DNA from 2 places in the Parabacteroides sp. D25 genome. Region 1 is predicted to be linked to the other one. Evidence: riboswitches for the same ligand, from Rfam matches in the RefSeq annotation. Region 1 holds a riboswitch; the other holds the start of a gene.
What was found. A riboswitch is a leader RNA that binds a small molecule or an ion and turns the genes downstream of it on or off. The one in region 1 is predicted to bind cobalamin.
Positions count from the first base shown of each region.

Region 2: it holds a riboswitch for cobalamin, as region 1 does, so the genes downstream of both, HMPREF0999_RS05050 (TonB-dependent receptor plug domain-containing protein) here and HMPREF0999_RS11065 (sirohydrochlorin cobaltochelatase) in region 1, are expected to answer to the same signal.

Region 1 is NZ_JH976503.1:110,679-126,461, reverse strand. Features, by position in the region: gene HMPREF0999_RS11090 (citrate/2-methylcitrate synthase) at 1-720, opposite strand, end outside; gene icd (NADP-dependent isocitrate dehydrogenase) at 726-2,003, opposite strand; gene HMPREF0999_RS11080 (aconitate hydratase) at 2,028-4,277, opposite strand; gene HMPREF0999_RS11075 (bifunctional aspartate transaminase/aspartate 4-decarboxylase) at 4,548-6,197, opposite strand; gene aspT (aspartate-alanine antiporter) at 6,210-7,907, opposite strand; cobalamin riboswitch at 7,994-8,191, shown strand; gene HMPREF0999_RS11065 (sirohydrochlorin cobaltochelatase) at 8,319-9,236, shown strand; gene HMPREF0999_RS11060 (TonB-dependent receptor) at 9,383-11,764, shown strand; gene HMPREF0999_RS11055 (PepSY domain-containing protein) at 11,783-13,246, shown strand; gene cobJ (precorrin-3B C(17)-methyltransferase) at 13,303-14,715, shown strand; gene HMPREF0999_RS11045 (bifunctional cobalt-precorrin-7 (C(5))-methyltransferase/cobalt-precorrin-6B (C(15))-methyltransferase) at 14,712-15,783, shown strand, end outside.
Region 2 is NZ_JH976501.1:355,727-371,509, reverse strand. Features, by position in the region: gene HMPREF0999_RS05090 (transcriptional regulator) at 1-2,035, shown strand, start outside; gene HMPREF0999_RS05085 (hypothetical protein) at 2,290-2,529, shown strand; gene HMPREF0999_RS05080 (6-bladed beta-propeller) at 2,535-3,668, shown strand; gene HMPREF0999_RS05075 (hypothetical protein) at 3,658-4,251, shown strand; gene HMPREF0999_RS05070 (NAD(P)/FAD-dependent oxidoreductase) at 4,649-6,025, shown strand; gene HMPREF0999_RS05065 (FAD-binding and (Fe-S)-binding domain-containing protein) at 6,126-8,897, opposite strand; gene HMPREF0999_RS05060 (ABC transporter substrate-binding protein) at 8,961-10,079, opposite strand; gene HMPREF0999_RS05055 (DUF5074 domain-containing protein) at 10,079-11,443, opposite strand; gene HMPREF0999_RS05050 (TonB-dependent receptor plug domain-containing protein) at 11,464-13,467, opposite strand; cobalamin riboswitch at 13,505-13,710, opposite strand; gene HMPREF0999_RS05045 (putative transporter) at 13,820-15,502, opposite strand.

The DNA.
Region 1 (15,783 bases):
ACCACCACCATGTTCTGCTTGCAATACCAAGAGCAAATCCAACGTACGTGCGTCCAGATCCGTGAAATCACGTTTCAGCATGTGAAGGAAATTTTCTGCGATCGATAAGTTCTCGTGCGGATGACGGATGTGTAAAGAACGCCCCTGTGTGCTATGACGATAAATATTGTAGGCATAAGCGATAATCGTCGGGAACTTAGAGATCAATTCAATAGATTGGCGCATTAAGTTATCTCGGGAGGTGTCGTCCGGGTTTGCGTCGAAGGTATACATCTCCAATACGCTACGAGCCAATATATTCATGATGTTCTGTCCTTCCAGATCCAGAATATTCATCTTGGTCTTTTGCTCCAAGGGCATATTATCGTTCAACAGTTCTTTAAAGGCTGATAATTCCTCTTTATCGGGGAGTTTACCAGAAAGTAATAAATAAGCCACTTCCTCAAAACCGAACCGTTTTTCCTTGATGAAATCATGCGCTAAATCCTCTACGTCGTAACCTCTATAGAATAACTTACCGGGGATCGCTTTAAGACCGCCCTCTGGCAAGCGTTCGTATCCTACTACATTACCGACTTGGGTCAATCCTACTAACACGCCGCTACCATCCTCGTTACGAAGGCCACGTTTCACATTATACATCGGGAAAAGTTCGTTGTCAATCTTGCAAGCCTCTCTGGCAGCCTCGGACAATTTGTAAATTAAATATTCTTTCTTCAACATGACTATACTAATTTAATTGTTTCGATAATAGAGATGATACGATCACCAAATTCTTTGGTGCCGAGAGATTTGCCGTTCGGCATAAAACGAGCCAAGTCATGAGTGGCCTCTCCAGCGGAGAAAGCTTGCTCCATAGCAGATGTAATCAGGTTAGCCGCATCACTCCATCCCATATATTCCAGCATCATCACGGATGATAATAATAAGGAAGAGGGGTTTACGAGATTCTTTCCCGCGATATTCGGAGCGGTTCCATGTGTTGCCTCGAAGATCGCATGACCACTGTTATAGTTGATATTAGCGCCGGGAGCAATGCCAATGCCACCTACCATCGCCGCTAATTGATCGGAGATATAATCGCCGTTCAGGTTCAAGGTAGCGATCACGGAATATTCTTCCGGAATTAATAGAGTGTTTTGCAAGAAAGCATCGGCTATGACATCCTTGATAATGATTTTACCGGCCTTTGAAGCTTCCACTAAGGCGGTATTGGCCGCTTCCTCGCCTTGCTCTTTCTTGATCTTCTCATATTGAGGCCATGTGAAAGTGAGATCCGCAAACTCCCGTTCCGCTAAAGCGTATCCCCATAGTTTGAAACCACCTTCCGTGAATTTCATGATGTTACCTTTGTGTACCAAAGTCACGCTCGGTAACTGATGCAATATCGCGTATTCGATAGCGGCACGCACCAGACGCTCCGTACCTTCCACAGAAACCGGCTTGATGCCGAAAGAGGAAGTTTCCGGGAAACGTATTTTCTTCACTCCCATTTCCTCGGTGAGGAACTTCAATAACTTTTGTGCCTCCGGAGTCCCTTGTTGCCATTCGATTCCGGCATAGATATCTTCCGTATTCTCACGGAAGATATACATATTCACTTTTTGCGGCTCCTTTACCGGAGATACGACTCCTTTAAACCAACGTACCGGACGGAGACAAACATATAAATCCAACGTCTGACGGAGGGCCACATTTAATGAACGGATACCTCCACCAATCGGAGTTGTCAACGGTCCCTTAATACCGACGATGTATTCACGGAATGCTTCCATAGTCTCATCGGGAAGCCAACTTCCGGTTTGCTTAAACGCCTTTTCACCGGCTAAGACCTCTTTCCATTCAATGGAACGGGTTCCGTTGTAAGCTTGCTTGATGGCAGCGTTTACTATCTTTTGGCTAACGGGAGTGATCTCATGCCCCACGCCATCTCCTTCAATATAAGGGATCGTCACGTGATCCGGAACGAAAATATGATTACCTTTCTTTGTTATCTTACTCATGATATCAAGATTTTTTTGTTTGTCTTAGTGAGCTGTATTTAAAGCGGAACCCGCCTTGAACCATTTAATTTGTAAATCATTATACGTATGGTTAACCGGGAATGATTCTTGCGTACCATCCGCATGAAGAAGAACGGCCGTCAACGGTTTGCCCGGCTGAAAATCTTTCAATCCGATGATCGAGATATGGTCATTCTCGAGGATCTTGCTGTAATCCTCCTTATTGGCAAAAGTCAGTGCTAACATTCCTTGTTTCTTCAAGTTTGTCTCGTGGATACGGGCGAAACTCTTGGCTAGGATCACTTTTACATTTAGGAAGCGGGGCTCCATGGCTGCATGTTCCCGGGAAGAGCCTTCACCGTAGTTTTCTTCCGCTACGACGATCGAGGAAATACTATTTGCCTTGTATTGTTTCGCTACGGCAGAAACTGCTTCATATTCATTGTTCAGTTGATTCAATACAGAGTTTGTCTTCCTGTTGAAAGCGTTTACGGCTCCCATCAACATATTATCCGATATATTTTCCAAATGCCCACGGAAACGTAACCATGGACCGGCCATCGAGATATGATCCGTCGTACATTTACCTTCAGCCTTGATAAGAAGGGGCATATCCGTGAAATCCTCTCCATTCCAAGGAGCGAAAGGCTTTAATGCTTGTAGGCGGTTGGATTCCGGATCGATGTTCACCACTACGTTCTTACCCGTAGGTGCCAGATAGCCGTTATCCTTTACCTCGAAACCTTTCGGCGGAAAATCCGAGCCTTTCGGTTCTTTCAGTTTCACAACCTTACCATCCTCTGTCTTCAAGGTATCGGTCAAAGGATTGAAACATAGATCACCTGCGATGGTCAAGGCCAGTGTCAGTTCCGGAGAAGCGACAAAAGCATGTGTATTCGGATTACCGTCCGCACGTTTAGCGAAGTTACGATTGAATGAAGTAACGATCGAATTCTTACGGGTATTATCATCCGTATGACGTTTCCATTGTCCGATACAAGGACCACAGGCATTCGCCATAATGGTTGCGCCAATCCGTTCAAAATCACCGATAATACCATCTCTTTCTGCCGTATAACGGATTTGCTCGGAACCCGGGTTGATGATCAAGGGTGCCGCTACCGGTATTTTATCCTCATAAGCTTGGCGAGCAATAGATGCCGCACGGCTTAGATCTTGATAAGAAGAGTTGGTACAGGAACCGATTAATCCGACCTCCATCTTTCGGGGATAGCCATTCGCTTTTACTTTTGCGGCAAACTCCGAGATAGGCGTAGCTGCATCCGGCGTGAACGGACCGTTGATATGCGGCTCCAATTCGGAAAGGTTAATAACGATTACACGATCGTAAAACTTATCTGGCTCGGCACGAACGTCCATATCCGCTTCCAGATATTCACCGATAGCTTCGGCCCAGCTCGCTACCTCGTCACGTCCCGTGGCACGAAGATATTGAGCCATTGTATTATCGAATGGGAATAAGGAAGTAGTCGCTCCTACCTCGGCACCCATATTACAGATCGTAGCTTTTCCGGTCGCTGAGATTGAGGCGGTGCCCGGACCGAAATATTCGATGATAGCGTTCGTTCCACCTTTTACGGTTAAGATGCCCGCTAGCTTAAGAATCACGTCCTTCGGCGAGGCCCAACCATTCAAACTACCAGTTAACTTAACACCAATTAGTTTCGGCATCTTCAGTTCCCATTCCATTCCGGTCATGACATCCACGGCATCGGCTCCTCCTACTCCGATAGCGACCATTCCAAGTCCTCCGGCATTCGGGGTATGTGAATCAGTTCCTACCATCATACCGCCGGGAAACGCATAATTTTCCAATACCACTTGATGGATAATGCCTGCTCCGGGTTTCCAAAAACCGATTCCATATTTATCGGAGACCGATTTCAAGAAATCATAGACCTCGCTATTGCTTTTGGTAGCCGTATCGATATCCGTTTTGGCTCCCATATTCGCTTGGATCAAATGGTCGCAATGCACGGTAGCCGGTACTGCGGATTTTTCTTTTCCGGCGTTCATGAATTGTAAAAGCGCCATCTGAGCGGTGGCATCTTGCATAGCCACACGGTCGGGACGGAAATTCACATAATCCTCACCTCTTTTGAAAAGGCGAGTCGAGCTTTCATCGTATAGATGCGCATATAAGATTTTCTCGGCCAAGGTCATCGGGCGACCACCGATACGTTCGCGGGCTGTGTCCACTCTTCTGGGGAAATTCGCATAGAAATTTCTAAGCATGTCAATGTCGTACACCATATTCATATTCGTTTTTTATTGTAAGCCTTTTCGCAAATATATTTATCTATAACCAGCTAAAATGTAATAAATAAGACATCTGCCAATGAGTCTTTGTTTTTATTATCAACAAATATATAATATAATGAAATACAATTTGTTCGATAATTTCTATGAGGTTATAGAGGTTATTTATAATCTCCCGGATAACTTAGAAAAACGGGCTAATCGCACGTTTATTAATAAAACGTACCATTAGCCCGTTTTGTTCAAGCCTTGGAGCTGTTTTTTCTACTTATCGAGACTTTCTTTCCATCTTTGGGCATAACTATGCAAAATAGATGCGATACCCTCTCCAATCCGGACATAATCTTCCCGTTTAAGGTTGGCTAAAGATGCGCGGATAGACCACTCGGGAGCATCAAAACCTCCTCCGTTCAGTAAAACCAAGGAAGTTTCCTGTGCCAGACGGAAAACGACATCCAGAGGTTCGTAATTCTTTTTTAGATATTCCACGAAATCATCCCCATAGAATTTCTTAGCCCAGACAAGCATATCGATCTCACTATAATATCCCGCACGCAAAGGGTCGTCTAATAAGGTGAATCCGGTGCTTTCCCACAATGTGTGTAAACGCTCGTGGATCATATCCTGCATCCTTTTCTTATAGGTATTTTCCGCATCTAATAGAGCGAAAGACGCAAACAGAGACATTTGTGTTTGTTGTGGCAAGGAAAGACCGGCCGTATGATTCAAGGCTACTTGACGGCTATCGGCTACCATACGATCAATAAAGCGGATATCCTCGGGATGTAAGGATAGACTGCTATATCGTTTTTTTAGAAGCTCCTGTTTATCTCTTGGCAATTCACGGATCATCCGGTCGTAAATATTATCTTGATGTAAAGCGATTACCGCCAATCTCCATCCGGTTGCTCCGAAATATTTGGAGAAAGAATAGACACATAACGTATTCTTTGGTAATTCGGCCATCATCGAGCGAAAATGCGGAATAAATGTCGCATACACATCATCCGTAATAATCATAAGGTTGGGATTGTCGTTCCGTACGATCTCAACGATCCTATTCATCAATGCTTTTGTCAATCCGTATGAAGGCGGGTTGCTCGGGTTTGTTATGAAAGCGGCTTTCACGCTAGGATCTTTCAGGACATCTAAATCCTTTTCTTGATATTGCCACGTGTGATAGCCGTCTTTTGTCATCTTCAAGGCTTTTATCTCTATGACATTAAAAAGATAACGAGCCTGTTCCGGAATCTCTATATAAGGAGTGAATACCGGAGCGAAGAGAATGATCTTGTCTCCCTTATTCAACAAGAAATTCTGCTGCAAGGAATCGAAGATATAACACATGGCGGCAGTTCCGCCCTCGGTAGCGAAAAGATCGAATATTCCCTCAGGGGGCTGGTTATCACATAATTCTTGGTCTAAATAATCCCGCACGAGCATTTCCGTATATTTCAAGATACGATCGGGAACCGGATATTGATCACCAATGACACCTTCCGCCCATTCATATACAAGTTCATTCTCATCTACACCTTTTTCCGTGACCAGATATTCATAGGTACCCTTCAATAAAGTAGCGCCGGGAGATTGCGCATGTTTCTTTAGAAACTGTACGAAGCGAGACGCGATCCTTTTGCGGTTGGGAACCCCTGCGGCTCCGGCCATCTCATCTGCCAATTCGGTTTCCCGCAGGCATTCCTCCAAGGCGAACTGCCCTAATAGGAAGAATGCCTCCCGTGGAACCGTACTGATCCAGTTTGGATTTCCCCTTCCTGCGTTCAGCATGATGTGCGTACTTTTACGAGCGCTCTCATCCGCTAACTCTATCAAGATGTTCTTTAGCTCGAAAGGGCTAATCTCCGACATCTTTTTCTCATATTCTCTCGTGACATGTATTTTCTTCTTGTCCATACATTATATATATTACATGATTAGCACAATAACGACACCCCAGATGATTAATAAAGTATTACCCACCGCATAGGTAACGGTATAGCCTAAGGCTGGAGTCTCACTTCCTACGGCATCTTCCACCGCTCCTAATGCGGCAGTTGTCGTACGTGAACCCGCCGTACAACCTAAAGTAATAGCCGGGTGGAACTTAAAAACGTAACGTCCCATCAGAATACCGATGATAAGCGGGATAGATGTCGCTAAAGCACCGATAATAAATAAACTTATACCGACTTCCTTCAATCCGGTCACGAAACTGGGACCCGCCGTGATACCGACTACGGCGATAAACATATTCAATCCCAAATTATTTAATATCCAGACGGAAGGCTCCGGAATACGCCCGAAGGTCGGATGCTTAGAACGAAGCCATCCAAAGACGAGCCCGGCTATCAAAGCACCTCCACTCGTACTTAGGCTAATCGGGACACCCCCGAAATGAATCGCGAGCGAACCTAAAATTCCCCCTAAGAAAATACCGATACCCACGAAAATCAAATCGGTCTGATTGGTTGGGCGATCGGGATATCCTAAAGCCGTCGCCGCTTTATTTACCTCTGATTTCATGCCTGCCAATTCCAGCATATCACCGGAATCTATCACCGTAGCGGCCAAGACCGGGATATTGATACCCGCACGCCTTACGGACTTGATGCTAACACCATGCATAAACGATTGATTGCGTAAATAGCAGATCTTTTTCCCCACGTATTCCTTATGGATCACTAGTACGGGTAACGTCTCTGCCGGAAAATCGAGCAATTCAATGTCATTGACCTCGTCGCCAATCCAGTTCTCCTCTCCGATCACGAATTCCCGGCGACCGCTTAGGACAACCTCATTTCCGGTATGTAAAACCAAATCCGGTTTAACATCAGTTACTACATTATTAATACGGACACGCTCCACGAACAAATGCCGTCCCAATTGGTCTAAATATACCTCCAACTGCTTTACGCTTTTGCCATCCTTGAACCATTCATTACTAATCTTATAGGCCCGGAAAGTTACCGGACGGGCGGCAGGCATAAAGCCCGGTTGCTCGCTCTCGTCGTTATTTCCCATTTTAGCCTCTAGCTCTTTACACGCTTTTTTCACGTAGTCGAGTCCTCCTAAAAGACGTGGCCCGATATCACTCACTAACCATGCGGATCCTGCCGTACCGAAAATATAAGTTACCGCATAGGCCACGGGCATTACATTTACCATAGCGCTTTTATCCGTATCGCTAATATTCATCTGTCCGATCGTATCTTCGGCAACTCCTAATACTGCCGACATCGTCTGGGAGCCCGCCAATAATCCTGCGGCCTCGCCTGCGTTATATCCCATAAGTTTCGCTAACAAAAAAGGAGCGATCAAACAAAATATACACATGACGGCGGCGAAAAGCATTTGAGGAAGACCTTCCTTTTTCAATCCCCGGAAGAACTGTGGCCCAACGCTATATCCTACAGCGAAGAGGAACATCAAGAAAAAGACGGACTTTAACGGTCCGCTTATATCGATTTTTAATTGCCCGATCAATACACCGACCAATAATACGCTGGTAACCGTTCCCAGCGTGAACTTCTTTATCTTAAACTTGCCAATCCAGAAACCGAGAGCTAAGGTTATGAAAATAGCTAGCTCCGGATAATGTTGAAGTAAATTAGTTATCCATTCCATATCTATTTATTTGATGTTAAACAAAAAAGATGCTATTGGAACAGGGATTCTTTGAAAGATGTTGTTACTTTTCGGAATTATTTATATAAATTTGCGACCGCTTAGGTGATAGAGTTTGTCTACCGACAACTCTATAAAAGGGAATCCGGTTAGAATCCGGAACAGTGCCCGCTACTGTGAAGCTCTTGAAAAGGAAAGCGTTCTGCTATGCCACTGTCTTAAGAAAGATGGGAAGGTTGCTTTCCGAGCCAGTCAGGAAACCTGCCAAGCGAAGTAATGATTAATTCCTCCCGGGGTTAGGAGTAATTAAGAGGATAGAAATATCACCTATATCTAAAAGATGTTGGAGACGGAATAATACGTTGTCTCCGTGGGATTGATATGTAATCTAATTATTAATATATTCATATGATGAGGAAACACTTACTATCTTTCTTCCTGCTGGTCATCAGCCTAGTTTGTCGTGCGCACGATGGCGAGAATTTTGTAGCATCCGATTTATTCGCCTCTTTACAACCGGGCGATAAGGCCGCTTTATTGATGGTACATTTTGGAACAACCCATGATGATACCCGTGCCTTGACAATCGACGCGATCAATCAAAAAGCGAAAGAAGCTTTCAAAGATGTTGAGTTGCGTGAGGCATGGACTTCTCGCATTGTAATGCGCCGCTTAAAAGCTCGTGGCATAGAGAAACTAAACCCGATCGAAGCCTTGGAAAAGTTAAAGGCTGATGGTTATACGCACATTTTGATCCAATCCACGAATATAATCGAAGGTATCGAGATGGAATCCTTACGTAAGGATGTTGCCACCATGAAATCTTCTTTCAAGGAGATTCGTATCGGTAATCCTTTATTGTATACACCGGAGGATTATGAGGCGGTAATCGCCGCTATCATAAAAAATGGGGCGAAAGAAGGCGCTACTTTATTGGTAGGCCATGGCACTTATACACCGGCGACGGCCCAATATGCTATGTTGGATTATATGTTGAAGGAGAAGGGATTCAAGGATTATTCCGTAGGAACCATCGAGGGCTATCCTACTTTTGATACGATGGTAGCCCAAGTAAAGGCCAATGGAACGAAGAAAGTCTTGTTGATGCCATTTATGTTTGTTGCCGGAGACCATGCGAAAAACGATATCGCCGGTGATTGGAAAGAGGAATTGGAAAAGAAAGGCTACGAGGTAAGCGTATTTATGGAAGGTCTGGGACAGAATCCGGATATTCAGAAGATCTTCATCGAACATGCCCGTTTCATGGCTAAACATAAGATGATCGATATCGTTGATAAGAAGAAAGCTTATGCGGTAGAGAAGGACTAAAAAAGTTCTCCAAATCTATGTTTTATTCCTTTCGGAAGAAAAAGTAATTCCTTCCGAAAGAAACTAAATTTTCATTCGAAGGAAAATGGAATTTCTTTCGAAAGGGATTTCACATGCATACAATAAACAGTTATAATGCTAAATATATGAAAAGAGTTTTGACAATCTTACCGTTGACAGCCTTATGTATCAGTACGATGCAGGCGCAACACAAGAATGAGTACACGAATTTCGCCGATACGACATTCAATATTCAAGAAGTCGTAGCGACCGCCGCACGCAAGCCACGTCCACAAATCACGAAGTTGGACGTACCTATGAAATATCTTCCTATTTCAATTAATAGCATTACGGCGAGTAGTTTGGAGTTGCGAGGTATCCGTAATATCCAAGATGCGGTACGCTTTATGCCGGGCGTACGATTCCAGACATCTTATGGCGCATTTCAACAATTGTCGATCCGTGGTTTCGATCATTCTATCATGATGATAGACGGTATCCGCGATGAACGTTCGGCAATAAACAACTCTTATCCCGTACCCGATCTATCCTGTATCGAGTCTATTGAATTATTAAAGGGACCGGCTTCTGTACTTTACGGACATTCAGCCGTAGGTGGAACCTTGAATATCGTTCGTAAATCCCCGTCAGAGAAACAGAGCGTTAACGCCCGATTGGCCTATGGTAGTTACGAGAATAAAGAGGCGACGCTTGGCATGGGCGGTAAATTGGTCGGTCCGGTCAATTATTACGCCAATGTCAACTTTTCCGATCAAGAGGGCTGGCGTGATAATGGCAACCGTCGCTTTTCCGGTTATCTGGCATTGCAAGCTAAAATGACGGAACGTGACATATTAGATGTTCGTGGAGGTTTTAACCGCGACTTCTATGGGACGGAGATCGGTCTTCCCGATTTAATGGCAAATGATGTATATAATGTGCAAACAGGACAGTTATATCTCCATAAAAATGATATGCTACCGGGACTTGACCGTGAGGCTCGCTACAATAACGAGTCCGACTTTATGAAGAATCACGCTTGGAACATATCAACGCAGTACACACATACTTTTTGGAACGGTGCGAAACTAACAGATCGCCTTTCTTACAATAACGACGATATCAACTATTTTGGGACGGAAGCCCTCGACTATCTCGAAAGTGATGATCCGATCTATGATCATTATTATATGAAAAATGGCCAGAAAAAATATATCTGTTTGGACAGTGTATATCTTTCTTTCCCGCTTCGCTTCTCCCATATAGCCAAGACGGTAACCAATACGCTCGAGCTAAGCGGTAAATTCAGGACGGGTGAGATAAAGCATACGTATATGGGAGGTTACTCTTTCGTCGCCTTGAATCGTACCAGCTATTCGGGCTATAATTTAGGAGATGATGTTCAGGGTCCCGGCCTTTATTCGCATGTATCCGTTTATGATCCGCATAGCATGGGATATATGACCAGTAAATTCTCGAAAGCAACGGTTACGCATCATTATTCCAACAGCCTTTATCTTCAAGATATGGTTGAGTTCAACGAGCAATGGAAGGTATTAGCCGCTCTACGTTACGACTTTTTCCGTTATATGTCCGCCAGCGCTACAACTCCTACCGGACGACGTGAGTATGAGGAGCATTCAAGCTTCAATATGATAAAGAATAAGGCGTTGACCTATCGTTTCGGAGCGGTCTATCTGCCCCATCCGAATACATCCATTTATGCGTCTTTCGCCTCTTTCTTCAAGCCGATCCGTACGTTCTATCAAGATAACGTCATTTATGTAGGAGGTGATGGAAATCGTTTCGAGCCTGCTCGCAATGAGGAAGTATTTAAGCCGGAGAAAGGATACCAAGCCGAGGTGGGTCTTAAATATCAATTGAACAATATATTAAGCGCCAATGCCAGCTTGTTCTATATCCGGAAGATGAACAGTACGGCTACGTTGACCAACAACTATCAAGTGGAGGTAAACGGCGAGACTACCACGAAGAGCGTAATCGGACAGGTGGGTGTACAAGATTCCAAGGGTTTTGATTTTGATGTCACTCTTTCTCCGGTAAGCACCTTAGCGCTGACGATCGGTTATGGATTGAACGACTCCAAGATCCGGGAGATGAAAGAAATAAAGGATCCGGAATTGATCGAGGCTATCTATGGCAATAACCCGGATGAGACAAAGCAACAATTGAATAGCCAAGAAGGAAACTGGCAGAGCAACGTACCGAACCAGACTTTCTACGCATACGGCAGTTATACCATCCCTCGGGGTGTCTTGAAGAATCTGGAATTTCACTTGAGTAGCAGTTATACCGGTAAAGTATACCGTAATACATCTAACAACTCTTGGTTCGATCCGTATTGGGTAACCGATTTCGGTATGTCTTATTTGTTGAACAACAATATTCACCTTACATTCAACTTGAATAACTTGTTTGACAACAATTATTATAACCAAGCGCTCGGACAACAGATGGTGCCAAGCATGCCTCGTAATTTCCAAGTGGCTATCTCCTATACATTATAATATATAGAACATACGCTCATGAATCTATTGACAAAGATCATGCAATTTATACACAGGATACTGGGCACGGCGCTCAGTATCCTGTTCCTCGTTTGGTTCCTATCGGGATTGGTAATGATCTACCATACGTTCCCGCGAGCGGACCGGGCCGATAAACGGGCGAAGATGGATATTCTCTCTCCGGAGAATCTTCCTTCGTTAGACCAGATAGAGAAACGTTTACCGCAGAACGAGCGGATAAGCCATGTTACCTTAAACAGCTATTTGGGACAAACTGTTTTTCATCTCCGGACGGAGAAAGGGAGCTATGATATTCCTGCCGACTCGACGGAAAGATTACCCGTAATCGACTGGAATCATATCCAACGTGTGGCATCACTATGGAATACCTCTTCCATAGCGAAGGTAGATTCCTTGTACACCTTGGACCAATGGATTCCATTCGGTCGTTTAAAAGAGGAATTTCCGATCTATAAATTCCATTTCGCCGATCCGGAACGACATGAATTATACATATCCTCTAAATCCGGGGAGGTTTTGCAATATACGGATAAAAACAGTCGTTTCTGGGCTTGGCTCGGGGCGATCCCTCATTGGGTCTATTTCACTTCCTTGCGGCAAGACGCTGAATTATGGATAAAGGTAGTTGTCTGGTTATCCGGAATCGGGTGCGTTATGTGTATCGCCGGGATCTATTTAGGAATACGGGATTTCCGGTTAGCGAGGAGACGTCATTTGATTTCCCCTTATAAGAAGTTCTGGTATAAATGGCATCATATTCTTGGGGTGTTATTCGGTTTATTCGTCCTCACCTTCTGCTTTAGTGGTATGATGTCTTTGGCTCGTGTACAGGATTGGGGGTTGAAAGCCAAGCTCGATATAAACCCGGTTCAAGAACTGCGGAAGATGGCTCCTTCCCCACTCGATTATCCGTTGGATTACAGGGCGGTCATACAAGCCTATCCCGGCCAGATCCGTCAATTGGAATGGAGTAGTTTTGGTGATATACCCTTTTACATCGTACAAACAGACACGAAGGATATTGTCGTGAACGCAAATAAGAGTGACGGGATATCTTTATTGAACCTGCGACCGGAAGAAATCCGTTCCGTATTGTCTCAGATACATGGTATCGGGACCACGGCTGATATCAAACTGTTGGATGCTTATGATACGTATTATATCTCACGAAAAAGGAATTTAGAACTCCCGGTCTGGAAAGTATCTATTCAAGACGTGGATAATAGTTGTTATTACATTAATCCCCGTAATGGACAATACCGTTATGTAAATACGCCGTCTCGTTGGAACCATTGGATGTATCCGGCATTGCATAGCTTGAATCTGAAATTCTTGGTAGATCATCCGGTCTTATGGAATATCGTGATGTGGGGAACCATGTTGGGAGGCACGTTCGTTTCCTTATCCGGTGTATGGCTTGCGATAAAATATATCAGGCGAAAAGCGAGAAGAAAGAAGTAAAGCCTGTATATTTGTATTATATTTATTGAGAACATTGTATTATAAAATAGATTTGAATGAATAAAGGCAAGATTATAGTCGCCGGAATCGGCCCCGGTAGCGAGGCCGATATAACGCCTGCGGTTTTGGCCGCTATCCAAAGCTCGGATGTCATCATAGGATATAAATATTATTTCCGTTTTATCACCCACTTGCTTCGTGAGGGAACGGAATGTATAGATACAGGTATGAAACGTGAGCAAGCTCGTGCCGAGCAAGCTTTCGCTTATGCGAACGAGGGAAAGACGGTTTGTGTGATCAGTTCCGGTGACGCCGGCATTTATGGTATGACTCCTCTGATTTATGAGATGAAGAAAGAATCCGGAAGCGAGATCGAGATCGAGTCGTATCCGGGCATCAGCGCTTTCCAGAAAGCTGCGTCCTTGCTTGGCGCTCCTATCGGACATGATTTCTGTGTGATTTCCCTCTCTGACTTGATGACTCCTTGGGAACGGATCGAGAAACGGATTCGTGCGGCGGCCATGGCCGATTTTGTTACGGCGATCTATAATCCGAAAAGCGAGGGACGTTATTGGCAACTCTATCGCTTAAAAGAATTGTTTCTGCAAGAACGCAAGCCGGAGACTCCGGTCGGTTATGTACGTCAGGCCGGACGGGAGGAGCAAGAAGTATTCGTCACTACGCTCGCAGATCTGGACCCCGAGCAGATCGATATGTTCACGGTAGTCTTGATCGGAAACTCACAAACATATCTTTCCGGGAATCATATGATCACTCCCCGGGGATATTATGGCGAGGTCAAACAGAAGAAAACGGATACGGGCATTGGACAGGACATCATGATCCGTAGTTTCCGTACGATCGAGAAGGAATTGAAAAACCAAGAGATCCCGTTGGATAAGAAATGGGCGTTACTCCATGCCATTCATACGACGGCCGATTTCGATATGGAAAATATCCTGTATACGGACCCGGACGCTGTCTCTACATTATATAATAAGATCAGCGGCGGGGAAGTTCGTACGATCATCACCGATGTCACGATGGCCGCTTCCGGCATTCGTAAGGGAGCTTTGCAGCGTCTGGGTGTCGAAGTAAAATGTTACCTTCAAGATGAGCGGGTCGCGGAGATGGCTTCGAGTAAAGGCATTACCCGTACCCAAGCCGGTATTCGCCGGGCCGTGGAAGAGCATCCGGACGCCCTGTTTGTCTTCGGGAATGCCCCGACCGCCCTTATGGAATTATGCGACTTGATACGTAAGGGAAAGGCGACTCCGGCAGGCATCATTGCCGCTCCGGTAGGTTTCGTGCATGTACAGGAATCCAAGCATATGGTGAAACCTTTTATCGGTATACAGAAACTAATCGTGGAAGGTCGTAAAGGAGGTAGTAATTTAGCGGCTACGTTGGTGAACGCCATCCTTTGTTTTAACGACGCCGAACAACTAAAACCGGGAAGAGACGTATGAACCGATTTTATGTCATAGGGCTGGATGATAACATGAAACAATACTTTCCGCCGGAGGTATTGGAGATAATCTCGTCCCACCGGGTGTTCTCCGGAGGCGTGCGGCATCATGAGATCGTACGTTCTTTATTGCCAGAAAAAGCGGACTGGATTGATATCAAAGTCCCGTTGGACGAGGTCTTCGATCGATATCGTTCGCATGACGGTCGGGAAAGCATCGTTGTATTCGCTTCCGGAGATCCTTTGTTTTTCGGATTCGCCGTTACGATTCAAAACCGATTGCCGGATGCGCAAATCCGCCTGTACCCATCATTTAATTCCTTGCAACTCTTGGCGCAAAATCTATTGATGCCTTACCACGACATGCGGATCGTCTCCCTTACCGGAAGGCCTTGGCACGAGTTCGATCGTGCCTTGATCGAAAGTGCGTCTAAGATAGGCGTGCTCACGGATCGGGAACATACGCCTACGACTATCGCTCGCCGGATGCTGGAATACGGCTATGATAATTATACCATGTTTGTGGGAGAACGGTTAGGAAATACCGAACGGCAGAGCATCCGCCAATTCAGTATACAAGCCGCGGCAATGAATAATTTCGTTCATCCGAATTGCTTGATTCTCCGGAAAGAGCGTGACGGGCATTCCCGTAAGTTCGGCCTGCCGGATTCCGCTTTCGAGCATTTGAACGGACGGGAGAAGATGATAACCAAAATGCCGATCCGTTTGTTATCTTTAAGCATGCTGGATCTGAGAAACCGGGAACGTTTTTGGGATATCGGCTTTTGCACGGCTTCTGTCTCGATCGAGGCTAAATTGCTGTTCCCGCATTTGCATATCACGAGTTTTGAGATCCGGGAAGAGGGACGAAAGTTAATGACTGAGAATTGTCGTCGTTTTGGGACTCCGGGTATCGAGGCTATAATCGGAGATTTCTTATCGGTGGACTTATCGGCGTTGGAGGCTCCGGACGCAATCTTTATCGGCGGACATGGCGGGAAATTAGTGGAGATCCTTATGGTAGTTTCCAAAAAGATGAAAGAGAACGGTGTCATCGTCTTCAACTCCG
Region 2 (15,783 bases), on a different contig from region 1:
ATTATTATCTATACTGGCGGTTTTCGCCTTGCGTGCGTCTGTGGTCGCTCCCTCTATCCTCGTACAAAATTATTCCGTAGACGATTACAAGGCTAGTTGCCAAAATTGGGATTTAGCGGTTTCCTATCATGGCATCTTATATGTAGCTAATAATTCCGGTCTGGTTACTTTTGACGGGAATACATGGAACACATATCCATTACCGGATAAAACCCCTATTTATAAAGTATCTTTCCAGAACGATTCTATCTATACCCAAGGCAAATCATCGTTAGGCTATTGGCTATACGACAAACTCGGGAATCTGGAATACCATCCGATCGATACGCTCCCGTCATATATAAATTTTGATGATCCCGAGACGAATTACACGATCCCGAAAGAAATCGAGGAGAAGCACCCAACTTCCTTCGCTAGCGCCGGAGGTCTCAATTTCACGGGAACATCTACGTCCGGTATTTATATCACCAACGACGAAGGGGAGATCTTTCAACATCTCAACATCAATAATCAGTTACAAGATAATATCGTACGCTCCATCTGCGTACAGGATAATAATTTAATCTGGGTCGCCTTGGATAATGGTATCTCCCAAATAGATATCAATCCTCCCATCGCCATGTTAGGTAAAAGAAGCCAGATCGGAAAGTTGGAAGACGCTGTAAAAGAGGATAACCGCCTCTATATCCGGACCAATGTCGGCTACTTCAGCCGGAGCCTGATGTTTGGTGATAAGTTTACCCCGATATCCGATGAGATCGGACGTTCATATATCCATCCGGATACGACCGATAATCATTTATCGGTAAGCTCTTTATTTAAGAATAAAGACGTATTGAGCGTATTCGCCAACGCAGAAAGTATTTACCCGGTTCCAGACAATTTGTATTGGCTCACGATCCAGAATGAGGCCGGACTCTTCCATCGGGAAAACGGTACAGGAACTTTAAAATGCCGGATCCTATTCGATAATTACGATCTGAATCTGGTAACCAATGGCAAACGGATCATCCCCTTGAATGATTCTCTTGATTTGGTATCTGCCATGCAAGGAACCCTATTAATCAACACTCGTCAATTAATAGAGGGAAGCCTAGGAGGATTGACGATGCCACGGTTTATGCGCATCGAGTATCAAGATCAAGAAGGTACACATTATTTATATCCGGACACGCAAAGAATCGACCTGCCCCATAACTTCCAAGAACTCTCGCTATACATCGGAACAACGGTATTCACCCCTAATCACCAAATCAGTTATAAGCTGGAAGGGGTATCCGCCGATTGGTCTTCTTGGCAGAAAGACGGCAAAATTACCTTCTTACAACTTCCGGAAGGAACTTATGAGCTAAGGGTACGTAAATATGTAACCCGTGGGCCGTTTCCCGAGATCACGATGCAAATCACGGTGCGCCCTCCTTGGTATAATACCGTATGGGCCTATTTGATCTACGTCGCTTTGATATGGTTCGCCATTCAAGAAGGACTTCGGTACCATTTAAGGAATTTGCGGAAAAAAGAACAAGAAAAGCTGGAGGCAGAGCGACAAGCCGAACTGCAAAGGCTTCAACAAATGAAAAGCGAGATGCTGGAAACGGAGTTGCAAAACAAAAACAATGAGCTTACTCTCCAGACAACAGCTTTGGTAAAAAGAAACGAGGCAATCCAAGCTTTGTTGGAAGAACTGGATAAGCAGAAAGAGACATTGGGTGACCGATACCCCAATAAGTTATATACCCGTTTACGTTCCTTGATCGAATCTACCTTGAACGATCAAGCGGATTGGGTGCAGTTCGAGACCTATTTCAATAGCGCCCACCAGAATTTCATGGATCGTTTACGCCAGCAATACGCAGATATAACGGCAGGCGATTTGCGTATTTGTTGCTTACTCCGCATGAACCTTTCCACGAAGGAGATCGCATCGTTAATGAATGTATCCGTACGGGCTATCGAGCTAAGAAGATACCGCTTAAGAAAGCGATTAGCCCTTGATGGGGATACGAATCTTGTCGATTTCCTGATGAACTACTAAAAATATTTTCCGAGAATCTCACCAGAACGCCCGACGGGTTGGTTATACGTCCTCCAATTGCACATGGCTACCGGAGGGGAAGAAAGCTACAAGATCGTATTGAAGTAAAAAATTCTTCCCGAAAATGATCTCTCGACAAACTCAACATCTAACATGAATAATTTATTCCGGGAAATTTTCACATGGAAATCATTACACTATCAATATATATATATTTGTATTCAAACTTTTGTTTCACTTAAATTTAATGATGTATGGGAAAGAGATTTTTTAAATTCACGGCGTTAATCAGTTTGATCTTTTTCGCTATAAACGTAGATGTTTTAGCAGAAGGTGACAGTGATGATCATGCTTGCCCGGATGGCGACCAAGGCCCAGTCATAAGCTGCGGCAGATATGAGGGGACTTGCTGGAATGTAGATTGGATAAGTGGTATTTATTATGTGCATTGTTATTTCTCAGGAATGCAAGAACATCATTGTTATCCAGATTAAAAAGCATGAAAAGTATCATCTATTATTTTTCGATGATATCCATATTTTTCTTTCTTTCTTGTACGGGATGGAAGGATAAGAAAAATATGGAATCAGATATCATCACCGTGAATTTGGACGAGCGAGACGAGATCTCCACTAAAGATCTATTTTCTGAGATCCAACTCATTCCGTTAGAGACAACGCCAGAATCGCTGATCCGTAATATAACCCAAATCAAGTTTTTTGAGGATCGATATTATATTCACGATTATTCGAGATCCCAAATCTTTGTTTTCGATAGGGAGGGACATTTCCAATTCGCGCTTAACGAGAAAGGAAACGGCCCGGGTGAGTATTTAAACTTAACAGATTTCGCGATCGATACGACCCGCAGGAACCTTGTAGTACTTTGCGCCGTCAGCAACGCTCTCTTTTTCTATGATCTAGGGGGCAAGTTCATCGAGAAAAAGAAACTTCCTGAAATAGCGGGGGCCTACAACAGCCTACAGTTCCAAAACAAGGATACGATAGCTTTCTTCACATACGATTACGACCATCGCTTGAAGTTTTATTCCCTATCAAGAAACGAGATACTCGATGAATATTTTCCTGAAGACATAAAAGATGTATTTTGTAGGGGTGTATTTCCATTTCCACACGCTTTTCGAAGGTCTTTGACTAATACGATTTATTCACTATCGGGAGCGACCTTTACAGAGCTTTATCGTTGGGATTTTGGTGATTTAAATAATGACATCGAAAAATTAGAATTCCATCCCAATATGAGCAAGCAAGAAATAATTCAATACGCGAAGGATGTCTATTCCTCTAAGAGCGTAAATTATATAATAGACTCTCAGGGACAAAACAGCAGATATCGATACGCCATGGTAGTCCGCCAAAACAAGTACATCCAACTGTTTTATAACAGGAAAAACCATGACTTGCTTCAATTCGAGCGAACCAAGGAGGGCTTGCAACTTTACCCGATCTACTTCGGAGAAGACTTCATCCTCTGTACTCCGGAAGGAGGGCTTCCATTAAATGATCTATTTCCCGAGAAGTTAAGAAATGAGGATCAGCAAAGAATTATTCAATCACATTCGGAACAAGAGAATCCTGTCTTAGTAAAATATGTTTTCAAAAATGAAGGTTAACGAGAATACAATTTATATTTTCCTTTTGGGGATACTGGCAGGCATAATTTGTATGCAATGCGTGAATCATTTTAGAAAATCCCCGAAGGATGTGTATGTTGACAATTTTGAATACGAGAAAGAAAGTCTGGGTATCCTTAAAAGAGAAGAACTAAAAAATGAACACTATGAATGCCTTGATCAAATAGCCTATTGGGGAACAGACTCTCTAGATTCTTTCTCCTTAAGTAATTTATGTAATGATAAAAAATTATTCTTTTGTTTTTCAGAGAAAACATGTCCTCCTTGTATCGATGCAGTTGTCGATATAATGAACGAGGTTTTTACAGACGAGGAAATAAAAACAAAAATAGTTTTCGTATCGCCTGATTATCCTGCTCGATTAAGAAACGATTGCTATGGGAAAAAACTATTGAGCTTACATAATAAGAATTTAGGGCTACCTATGGAACTAGAAGATTCTTTCGCTCCTTTCTTATTCATTATGGATAAAGATTTATGTGTTAAATATTTACATATTCACAATAAACCACTCCCACGACTTACTTTAATTTATCTGGAAGAGATAAAAAAAATGTGGTAGATCTTATTGCGGTTGATCGTACGATATTAAGCCGCAGGCTGTTAACGAGGATGGGAAGGAGGATTTGATCATCGTCGGAAGCTTTGAGGAAGCGGAAGGAATGATCGAAGAAAGAATCGTGTTGGAATTGGAGGATGTGCCAGCGTATCTCTGGCTTCCGGATCGCATCACTTTAGAATCTCGCAAAAAGTGAGTCTTATATAATTTTAATCTATTTGACATATAATATACTATATAACAGCATAGTATATATATACAAAAGGAGCTTGAGAAAGTCTTGTAGTAGTCTTATCCAATAAAAAAATCATTTGCGCAAGTCGTGTAGTAGTCATTTTCATGGCTACCGTAATTTATTGTGTTTCCTTTGCCAGCGAATAAAATCTTAAATTCTTTCGACATGATGAAACACGAACTGGAGAAACAATTAGATGCGCTAGAAAAGAAAGGTGTCGACAGACGGCATTTCTTTAAGTTATTAGCGGCGACAGGACTGATCGCGGGAGCTAATACCGGAAAAGCAAACGCTTTTTCAAGCAGCGCAAAAGGTAAAATCGTTATTATCGGTGGAGGAGCCGCTGGTATCAGTATGGCTGCCCGATTAAAACATTGGCTTGATGAACCGGATATCACCCTGATTGACCCCAGCGATCGTCAGTTTTATCAACCGGGATTCACTCTGATCGCCTCAGGTGTATACCAACCGGAAGATGTTTGGAAGAAGCAAGAGGATTGTATGCCTAGCGGTATAAAATGGATAAAGGACTCGGTCGCTGCGGTTGATCCCGTATGGAATCAAGTAACGACCAAAAGTAACGGAAAGATTCCGTACGACTTTTTAGTACTGACCCCGGGATTACAATGTAACTGGGAAAAAGTAGAGGGCATTACCCACGACACCTTGGGACAAGGAAACGCAAACTCTATTTACGATTTCGAAGGAGCCCAAAAGACATGGAAAGCTCTTCAAGAATTCGCTAAAAAAGGAGGCAAAGGTATTTATACCGATACCTATACAAAACATAAATGTGGTGGTGCTCCCAAAAAGATCTGTTTATTATCCGAGCATTACGCAAGGAAACAAGGGACTCGCGACAAACTGCAATTGAATTATTTTACCGCATCGAAGGAGCTATACGATATTCCGTATTTCACGCCTCGCTTGCTGGAAATATATAATGAACGTAACATACCTATTAACTTGAATGTACGTGTAAAAGGTGTAGACACATCCGCAAAACAAGTGCATTTTGAGAAAATAGAGACAAAAGGCGAAGAAAAGATCGTAACGCCGTTCGTAGAGGATTACGATTTCTTACACTTCACCCCGCCTATGTCCGCTCCCGATTTCGTTCGTGATGCCGGATTAGGTTGGACAGAAGGTAAATTGGCCGCGGACGCATGGGTAATGGTCGATAAAGAGACCTTGGTACATAAGAAATACCAGAACATCGTTTCTCTGGGTGATGTAGCCGGTATCCCGACCAGTAAAACATCTGCCGCTATCCGTAAGCAAGTACCTATCGCCGCCAAGAACCTGATCGCGCTCATGGAAGGTAAAGAGCCGACCGAGAAATACAACGGTTATGCCGCTTGCCCGATCGTTACGGATTATGGACACGTGTTGCTTTGTGAGTTTGACTACGAAAAGAAACCAGACATTTCATTCCCATTCTCGATGATCGATACATCAAAAGAGCAATGGCTTGCTTGGATCTTAAAGGTATATATTTTAAAACCGATGTATTTCAACGGAATGCTTAACGGTTACGCATAATATGAATAAAAAAAATCTATGAAATAAAACTCCCTATAATTTCGAATGCCAAACTACAAAGCCCCGGGTTTCAGTTGTACGAAACCGGGGTTTTTGATTTTTAACGGGTAGCCTTTTCCACTAAATATACGATCGACTTATAGGATATCCCACTATTCATCGTCAAACCAATCTCGCACGTACGGCTATTGCTATATCCTTCCGTCGCCCCATGCAAGTTCGGTTTCAAGTAATGAAGACCGGAAGCGTTTAGTTCCGGATAGAAGAAACCACGATCGCCCGCCCAACCGCAACAAGTAACTTGAGCGGGAGAGACCACCCGGTTCGCGCATAAGCCCGCCAGTTCCACCAGCTTGTCTTGTACTCCCATCTTCGTTGTACTACAAGTAGAGTGTACCGCTACCGTAACCGGCAACTTAGTAAAGTTCAGACGATCACGCATAAAGTCATAGATAAACTCCACAGGTTCATATAATCGTAAACGTTTATCCAAGGTTTCCCTCATATGCAGCAAGCAAGGGCTCATGTCACACAAAATAGGCAAGCGGCCGTTATCGCTCGCCCGCAAAAGAGCCTCATTCAATTCCTCCGCCTTCTGCGCCGCTTGCTTCCGGAACCCTTTACTGCTAAAAGCCATGCCGCAACAAAGCTTACTTAGATTCTCAGGATAACGAATCGTAAAGTCCGCTCTTGTCAATAAAGCGATTATTTGTTCCGTTACACTTACAAAATCCACATCTTCATAATCAGCTGAAGCTCCCATCGTACGGGTAATACAAGACGGGAAATAAACCATTTCCATCCCATTCTCTACACCCGTCAGTTCCTTGAACTTTGACGCGCCAGAAGGTGTATGCCGAGTCCAAAGCGGGAATTTATGAGCGGAAGCCCTAAACAAGAAAGAGGCAAATCTCTCGAATGCGTTATACCCCACCAGCTTTGAAAGCACATGAGGCAGCTTAAGCAAAGGACGAAGCATACCCGTTACGGTTCCCATATTCCCGGCGATGCCTGAAGCGATAGCATTCGCCAAGACACCATTCTCTTTCCACCGTAACTCTTTGATCAATAAACCGGTATTAATGCCAACCGGACATGCCGTAGCACATAGGCCATCGGTAGCGCAGGTAGCGTTACCTTTATAGTTAAAGGCTTTCTTGAGTTCTTTATATCGCTTAGAGTTTGTTTCCCCCTGTTCCGCCAAAGCCGATAATTCCCTATAGATCACGATACGTTGCCGGGGTGTCAATGTCACATGCCTTGACGGACATTGTATCTCACAAAAACCACACTCGATGCATTTATCGATCAGCTCATTCGCCAACGGTATTTGCTTTAAGTTCTTTATAAACACATCCGGGTCCCGATTTAAAAGGACGCCCGGATTTAATATATTTTCCGGGTCAAAGAGCCTTTTGATCTTCCACATCAACTCATAAATCTCCTCACCCCATTCATCTTTAACAAATGGAGCCATATTTCGTCCCGTGCCATGCTCCGCTTTCAAGCTACCGTCGTAGTAAAGTACCACATCTACAAGGCTACGCATAAAAGAAGCGTAATGATCGATACCTTCCTGTGCGTTTATATCCGGAAAAATCGTGAAATGAACGTTTCCATCCAATAAATGTCCCCACATCACCGCATTTCCGTATCCATAATCCGACAAGACCCCACGCACTTGTTCCAAAGCCTCTCCTAAAACCTCTTCCCGGAAAGCAATATCTTCAATAATAGATACCGTCCCCCGTGGCCGTCTTCCCGCAGCGGAAGTAAATAAACCGTTTCGTACCCGCCAATAAGTAGCGTAAAGCTTCGGATCGGTCGTAAATGATACCGGACATAAGGTCTGTATATCTGCTAGCCGCTCCTCTATATCCCGGAATTGGATTTGAAGTTCTTCTTCCGAATTAGAAGACGTGTCGATCAGTAACGCTACCGCATCCTCGGGTAAAGAATGTAATATCTCCGGCATCCCCGGTTCATCCTCTACCGCATGTAAGGCGTTTCTATCCATCAACTCGGCGGCGGACACCTTGCATTGGCGTAACGGGTCTATGGCTCTGCATGCTTCTATCAAAGAGGGGAAATAAATCAAGGCGGAAGCTTTTAAAGACTCATCCGGGACTGTCTCGAAAGTAACCGAAGAAATAAACCCTAAGGTTCCTTCCGAGCCAACCATTAAATGCATGAGTATATCGTATGGATCAGTATAATCCAAGAAAGAGTTCATTCCATAACCGCAGGTATTCTTCAACTCATATTTAGATAGAATCCGGTCTTCCATGTCCGGATTCAACAAGATCTCCAAACGGAAATTCATCAACTTTTCCAATAAGCCTATATGCGTTTGCATGAAATCCCTGCGACTCGCTAACGAAGAAGTATCCAAAAAGGCTCCATCCGCGAAGATAATTTCCATATCCCGAATCGTATTATACGAGTTATGGATAATACCATAGCTAGAACCACTCGAGTTATTCGCTACGATCCCACCTATACGTGCGGATTTGATGGAGGCAGGGCTAGGACCCAGTTTGCGGCCATAAGGCCTCAGCCACCGGTTCGCCTCTTCTCCAGTTATACCACAGGGGAATTTAGCTAAACTCCCATCTCCTGAAATCTTAACCTTTCCATAATCAGGACTGATTTCCATCAATACAGAATCTGTGATAGTCTGGCCGGATAAAGAAGTCCCCCCAGCTTTAAAGGTTACAGATTTACCAGTCTTCTCACATTCAGCAAGAACACGTTTTACATCCTGCTCACAACTCACGATTTCAACTCGTTTGGGATTCAACCTGTAAATCCCGGCATCTGTTCCCTTCGCTAATGTAGTTAAAGCATCAGCATATACCTTTTTTATCTTCATAGTCTAATACCTTTATTTGTCTAGAAACGACATTTCAACAAAGATATGAAACCTTTAAGACAATCAGGGCATTTCTCTAAAATAACGAGGAGAATACCCGAATACTAGCTCCGGATGGAAAATCCAGATTAAATCTTTCAATAGATATTCCGGATGTATAGGGAATTCCTCGTAATAAGGAACTGCACCTGTATTACAGGTATAAATCCGTTTTTTTTTAAAAGCGTCGAAATTCTCGTAAGGAGTATATTCGGAGCGTAAATCTTTATAGGTCATCTCAGAAGACTGATTATATTTAACAAGCCAAATATCCGCATGGATCGCTTTATCAAACACGGTCTCAAATGCTAAGGGGGTACTTCCGGCACCCGGTAAATCCTTAAACATATAATCGGCTCCGGCGTCCTCGATAAGATGAGCCATATAACTATCTCCGGATGGTACATACCACGAAGAGCCGAACTTCTTCTCCGACAAAACAGTAGGACGATTATCTATATTTGCGGTTAAGTCCTTTAGAGACAAATAGGCTTGCTCTGTTTCTTTAAATATAGAATCGGCCATCTCTTCCTTTCCGAATAGCAAACCATAAAAGCGAATCCACTCCGTGCGCCCCAAAGGAAATGCCTCCATATAGTCGGCTCCTTCGATAATGGGTATCCCTATCTTCTCGACAGGCCCATAACTACTGTTCTGAAACGGGGAAGCTATCACGAGTTCCGCACCGATCTCTATCATTTTCTCTATATTCGGAGAGGTAGCCTCACCTAAATCAGCGATTCTTCCGGCCTGTATACCCTCTTGTATGGCAGGAGTATCCATATAACGAGGCTCACAAACACCTATAACCTTATTGATTTCGTGCAATTGATCAATAATAGCCGCATGAACAGAAGTATAAACCACAATATCTTTTACCGGGACCTTCACGATCGTCCCTTTGGGTAATCCGCCAGGAACCGACTTTGTCCGGTCTACCAATAAATAGCGTTGAAGCAGACGAGTACTATCCCACGGATCACGAACTTCCACCATTGTATAGGTATCAAAGCGCTGAACCGTGAAACCTTGGGCATATTGAATACTATCAGAGGAAAGAGCTTCCTTGGAAGAAGTTTGCTTTCCGGATGGCGTACATGCCACCATCCAGAAAGCGAACCCTAAGAGAATCAGTAATCGCATTAGATATTATCTTTTTGAGCGAGGACTACTTTCATGGGATTTAAACCGGCCTCAAACTTCTTGAACAATTTACCGTCACCTCCGAAACAATAAATATCGCCATTATTCTTATAATCAGACTCTGCGACATAGACATTTCCACCCACGGCACTGATTGAATAAGGGGACTGTATTGAGGTTCCATCTGTAATAAAGCTCGTTCCCGCAGATTGACTCTTTGTATCAAATGTTAAAAATGCAGGGCTAGACATTCCCCATTGCGCATAGAACAGAAATAGCTTGCCATCCTCATAGGCCATCTCCGTTGCGTTTGGACAATTCGTAAGGGAAGTAACCTCATAAGTCTCCGTATTTATCTTTTGTACCGTATTGGGTATATCCGCATAGTTACCCATAGAAACCACATATACATTTCCTTGCTCATCCGCCTGTATCCGTGTGGGATTCAATACTACATCCAACTTCTTTATCTCTGTAAAAGTAGACAGATCAACCACTGATACCGTTTTATCATACCCAACCTCGGTACTGTAATCCATACCTCCGGAGTTTGAGACAAACAATTTATTAGAAGATACCGCCAATTGTTCCGGATTCCGTCCGACCTTTACCTTCGCCTCAACCTCCAAGGATGCGGTATCCAAACGAGCGACATATCCATTATAATAGCTAATATAGACTTTTCCACCCTCTGATACCATATAACGGGGCTGCCCCTCTGTCTTGACTTGCTTAATGGATTTTGCCTTCAGATCTGTCACTTCTATCGTAGACTCTCCATATACCGCGATATACATCTTATCGCCATACACGATCATATCCTGTGCCGTATCTCCCAGCCCCCTGCCATTTTGAGCCAAGAAATAATCGGGGACAACCTCATCCTTTTCTATGTCGTACATATATAAAGAAGAGTTGTTATTTCCCATATTGCCCGAATTCAAGAAATATAAAGCCATGAAAGAACTATCCTTCACAAAATCAATAACTCTTACGGAAGCATAAACAGAAGACTCACCTTCCGCATTTGCGGCTATAACTAATAAATAGCCTATATTTACGACATCCGTAATAGCATATGAATGTGTTCCAACTTCTACCTCCGCAATTTTCATATCTTTAGCGGTTCCATCAGAGGAACCATAAATCACGTACTTTGTTACATTGTCAACAGAAGACGGAGCTGTCCAATTTAAGGTTCCGCTAACTTTTAAAGCTTCCGGATTCTCATCCGTAAAACTGACATTAGTTACAGATACATTTGGTATGTTCAGTGAAGGCTCATTGTCATCATCACAGCTGACAAACGAGAAAGACATCAATGCACACAAGGCAGAGACACAAACTAAATTCTTCTTTTTCATTACTTTACTTTTATAGTTTACTAATAGGATAAACAAATACTTAAACGCCAAGAACGGCCCGGCATGGGATAATACTGAATAACATCATAATTCACGTTCGCAAGATTTAACAATTCACCTTGCAAACGCAAACCGAAATATCGAAAACGAAAATCTCGATTTATAGAAATACTCTGTTCTATATAAGAATCAATCCTGTTCCGATCTATATTTTGCGGCAATGCATAACGATCACCAACCGCAGTCAGTATATAAGAGACATTTACCCATGGATTTTCCAAGGTTACGGAAACCGTGCCAGAATGACGAGGTGTATAAGGAATCTGATCCTTATAATTCTTAGCTTCCGGATCTGTCACATCAACCGCGTATTGAAAAGAATAAGTGGAAGCCAAAAGCAAGCTCATTCGTAAGGGCAATCGGAATTGTGTAGATAAATTTACATCTACCCCTTTAATATCCACTTCGCCCATATTCATCATCTTCCAAACATACATGGTAGGTAAAGCCACGATCTTATCTTTCACCGTATTATAATATCCATCCGCCGAAATACTGAAATGCCGCAGCCAATCCCCACAGGAAGAACTCCATGTTACCCCTACATTATATTGGGAAGTTTCTTCCGGTTTCAAATTTGTATTTCCCATACGGAGGTAATACAAGTCCGTAAATGTAGGAACCCGGAATATATCTTTGTAAGAGGCACGTATCCGCAAAGTACTTTCCGAGAATGGCCGCCAAGACAAACTTACAGCCGGGGATAAACGCCTCTTATCATCCGGTTTTTCCCCTTGCTCCACTTTATCAGTGATATATGTTCCCAATAAACTAGCGGTAGCCGTGAATCGACTGTTCTTATATTGCACCGCTAGTACTGATTGAGAGGCCATTCGCTTTGGATTAGGGCCGTTCACAAAATTATTGTCCAGCATAGAGCGAGTTAAATCCGTAGTCAACGTCGCCGATACATACTTTATAGGAGTATACAGCAAACCTACAGAGCCATAATACTCATTCTGTGTATTCAAATCGACTTGTTCGCCCGCAGCATATTTATCATTTATATCTAAATAACGAGTAAAAGCATAATTATACTTAGCCATGGCCCGTAGCGTAAATTTCTCATTAAGAACATTCTTATACCCCGATTGCACGAAAAAGTTATTATCCCATAATCGTTCAGAAGTGTTCTTGTTATATAAATTAACAGAACCGGGAAGCCCCCGCTCCGAATCAAAATAGTACGCCTTAAAGGAAAGTTCGCCTCCCCTTCCAAAATCGCCGAATAGATTACCTTCCAAATGGTAAGCATGGATATCGCTATTTCTACGCTTCTCTCTCGTCTCCAATTCCCCATTAATCAATGTATAGGGATATTGCCCATCCGCACGCACGAAATCACCATGTAAGGATGCGCTCCAACGCTTTCCTAATTTTTGATCATAATGCAGCACGGGATTAAAAAGCCCGAAGGAACCTCCCTTAACCTTAAGATAAGTATGAAACGATTTGTCTTTAAACGTGGGCTTTCCGGTTTGTATATTCAAGGCTCCTGCCGAGGCATACACCCTTGCCGTTTGGAAGATGTCATCCGATTGTCCGATCGATAAGGAAACCATCTCCACGTTATCCAACGAGAAACGGCTGATATCGACTTGCCCGCTTTGCGCATCCGTAATCGTCACCCCATCGTAACTGACGGCGGTATGCTTCGCTCCCAAGCTACGTACCGAGACCGTTTTCAATCCTCCGATCCCCCCATAATCCTGTACTGTAACTCCCGAGAAGCGTTTCACGGCCTCGGATAGGTCTTGTACTCCCAAGCGATCGATTCCCGCCCGGTCCATAATTTGCAAAGGCGTACCTTCACGGGTGACCGACGGACGTACCTTCTCCACTACTTCCACCCCGGAAAGCTCGTGATAGGCCGTCGTATCGATCTGTTGACCGAAAGCGACACCCAAAGAAAATAACCATACGCTAAAAACGCACAGACATCTTATAAGATATAAATCTCGCATAATAATTCTTAGGTTTACCAACGTCTTCACCCGAAACGTCGCATAACAAAATCATGGCAGGTTTTCTGGCTCGTCCACCCTCTGTCGGCTACCTTCCCGCCTATCCGATAGGCAGTGGCAACAAGATTTGCCGGGGCTCCAAGGACTTACAGCTACGGGTACAGCTCCGGACTCGCACCGGATTCCCTTTTACTGATTATTATCGGAATCGATAACATCTACACCTTGATTGGCCGCAAAGATACATGTTTACTTTTTGATTAGCAACAAAAAAGCCCCCCGGCGAATCACTTCGGCGGAAGGCTAGGGAGTTTACACTTTTCTAAACATTACTAACAACAAAATATTTATTCTATGTATAAAAGAATAATATCATTAACTGTGCGGTCAACACACGCAAAAACATGGTCAATGGATAAACCGTCGCATATCCAACCGCCGGCGCATCATTTCCTGCCGCCATATTGGAATAGGCTAACGCAGGAGGATCGGTCGTACTTCCCGCAATCAATCCCATCAACGTAAAATAATTCAGTTTATAAAAATACCTTCCCACACAACCGATAATCAGTAGAGGCAATAACGTTATTATAAAACCATAACCGATCCAAGCTACACCACCCTTATTGACTATCGTATCGACAAAACCTTCACCCGCACTCAATCCCACGCAGGCGAGAAACAACGTGATTCCTAATTCCCTCAATAGTAAATTAGAACTTTGCGTGGTATAAGTAACCAATTTATAACGATAACCGAACCGGCTTATCAATATCGCAACGATCAACGGACCTCCCGCTAATCCTAATTTCACCGGTTGAGGAATACCCGGAAAACTAATAGGAAGACTTCCCACGATAATACCCAAAACTATACCAACAAAAATAGTCACCAAATTAGGTTCATTCAAGCGTTTCATTGAATTACCCAGCGTCTCGGCAACTTTCTCCACCGCCAATTCACTACCGACCACTGTCACCCGGTCGCCTATTTGCAAGACCAGATTAGGAGTAGCTACCAACTCCAGCCCCGCACGATTGATCCGAGTCACGTTAATTCCATGTAAACGGCGTAACTGCAAAGCCCCTAATTGCTTACCGTTGATTTCAGACCGGGTAACCAAAATACGCCGGCTGATAAACTGGCTTTCCGCCGGAATCCATTGCTTACGATCCATCTGTATTTCTTGACCGATAAAAGTCTTTATCGCCTCCACGTCATGCTCTGCGGTAATAACAAAAATCTTATCATCCCCATTCAATACCGTGTTCCCCGCCACGATCTCTATCCGATTCGTATCGTTACGTAAAATACGGGAAATAACAAATTCACGGTGTTCCAACAATTTAGATAGCTCACTTACGCTACGACCAAAAATCGCCGGATTCTTCACCACCAAAGAGATAGGTACAGCCTCTCCTCCCGATTCCGTATCCGTCTCTTCTTCCAATTGTTCCGTCTCCTTCGCAAAAGAGATACGGAAAACATAACGGATAAAAATCATCGACAAGATAATGCCGATCACACCTAACGGATAGGCAACCGCATATCCTAAAGCGATCGTTTCATCCGAGATCCCCGTCATATCTGAATAAGCCTGTTGAGCAGCGCCCAATCCCGGTGTATTCGTCACTGCTCCGGATAAGATACCTACCATTGTCGGTATAGGAATGCCTGTAATATAATGTATAATCAAGGCAGTAATCACCCCTAGAAAAACAATACCGCAAGCAAGCATATTCAACGTGATCCCTCCCTTTCGAAACGAAGAGAAAAATCCGGGGCCTACTTGCATACCTACCGAGTAAACAAATAAGATCAAACCAAACTCTCTAAAAAAATGAACGACCGACGGATTCGCCGTAAAACCGAAATGCCCGAGAAAGATCCCGACAAACAGTACCATGGTAATCCCTAAAGAGATACCGAATAGCTTCAGTTTACCAAGCTGGATCCCCAGAGCGATCACAACGGATAACAAAAGGATAGAATGCCCTACCCCTTCTCCCCATAACAATTCATTAATCCATTCCATATCTATTCATGTATATATTAATTTAAGATAAAAAAGTACCTCTGGCGAATCACTTCGGCAGAGATACACATATTGAACATTTAGTATCCCAGTTTAATCTGGCATCCATTCTAACAACATTTACTAATATATTTTCTATTTCTTATGCTGATAATTTAGACAAACTTTCCTCTTCCGGCAAAAGGGTTACCGGCCATTCAAATGTCGCACGACAGTGCGAACAGATCCTTTTCATACGTCTTTGTTCCTTTTAAGATATTGCTTATCTTTTCGTACTGCTT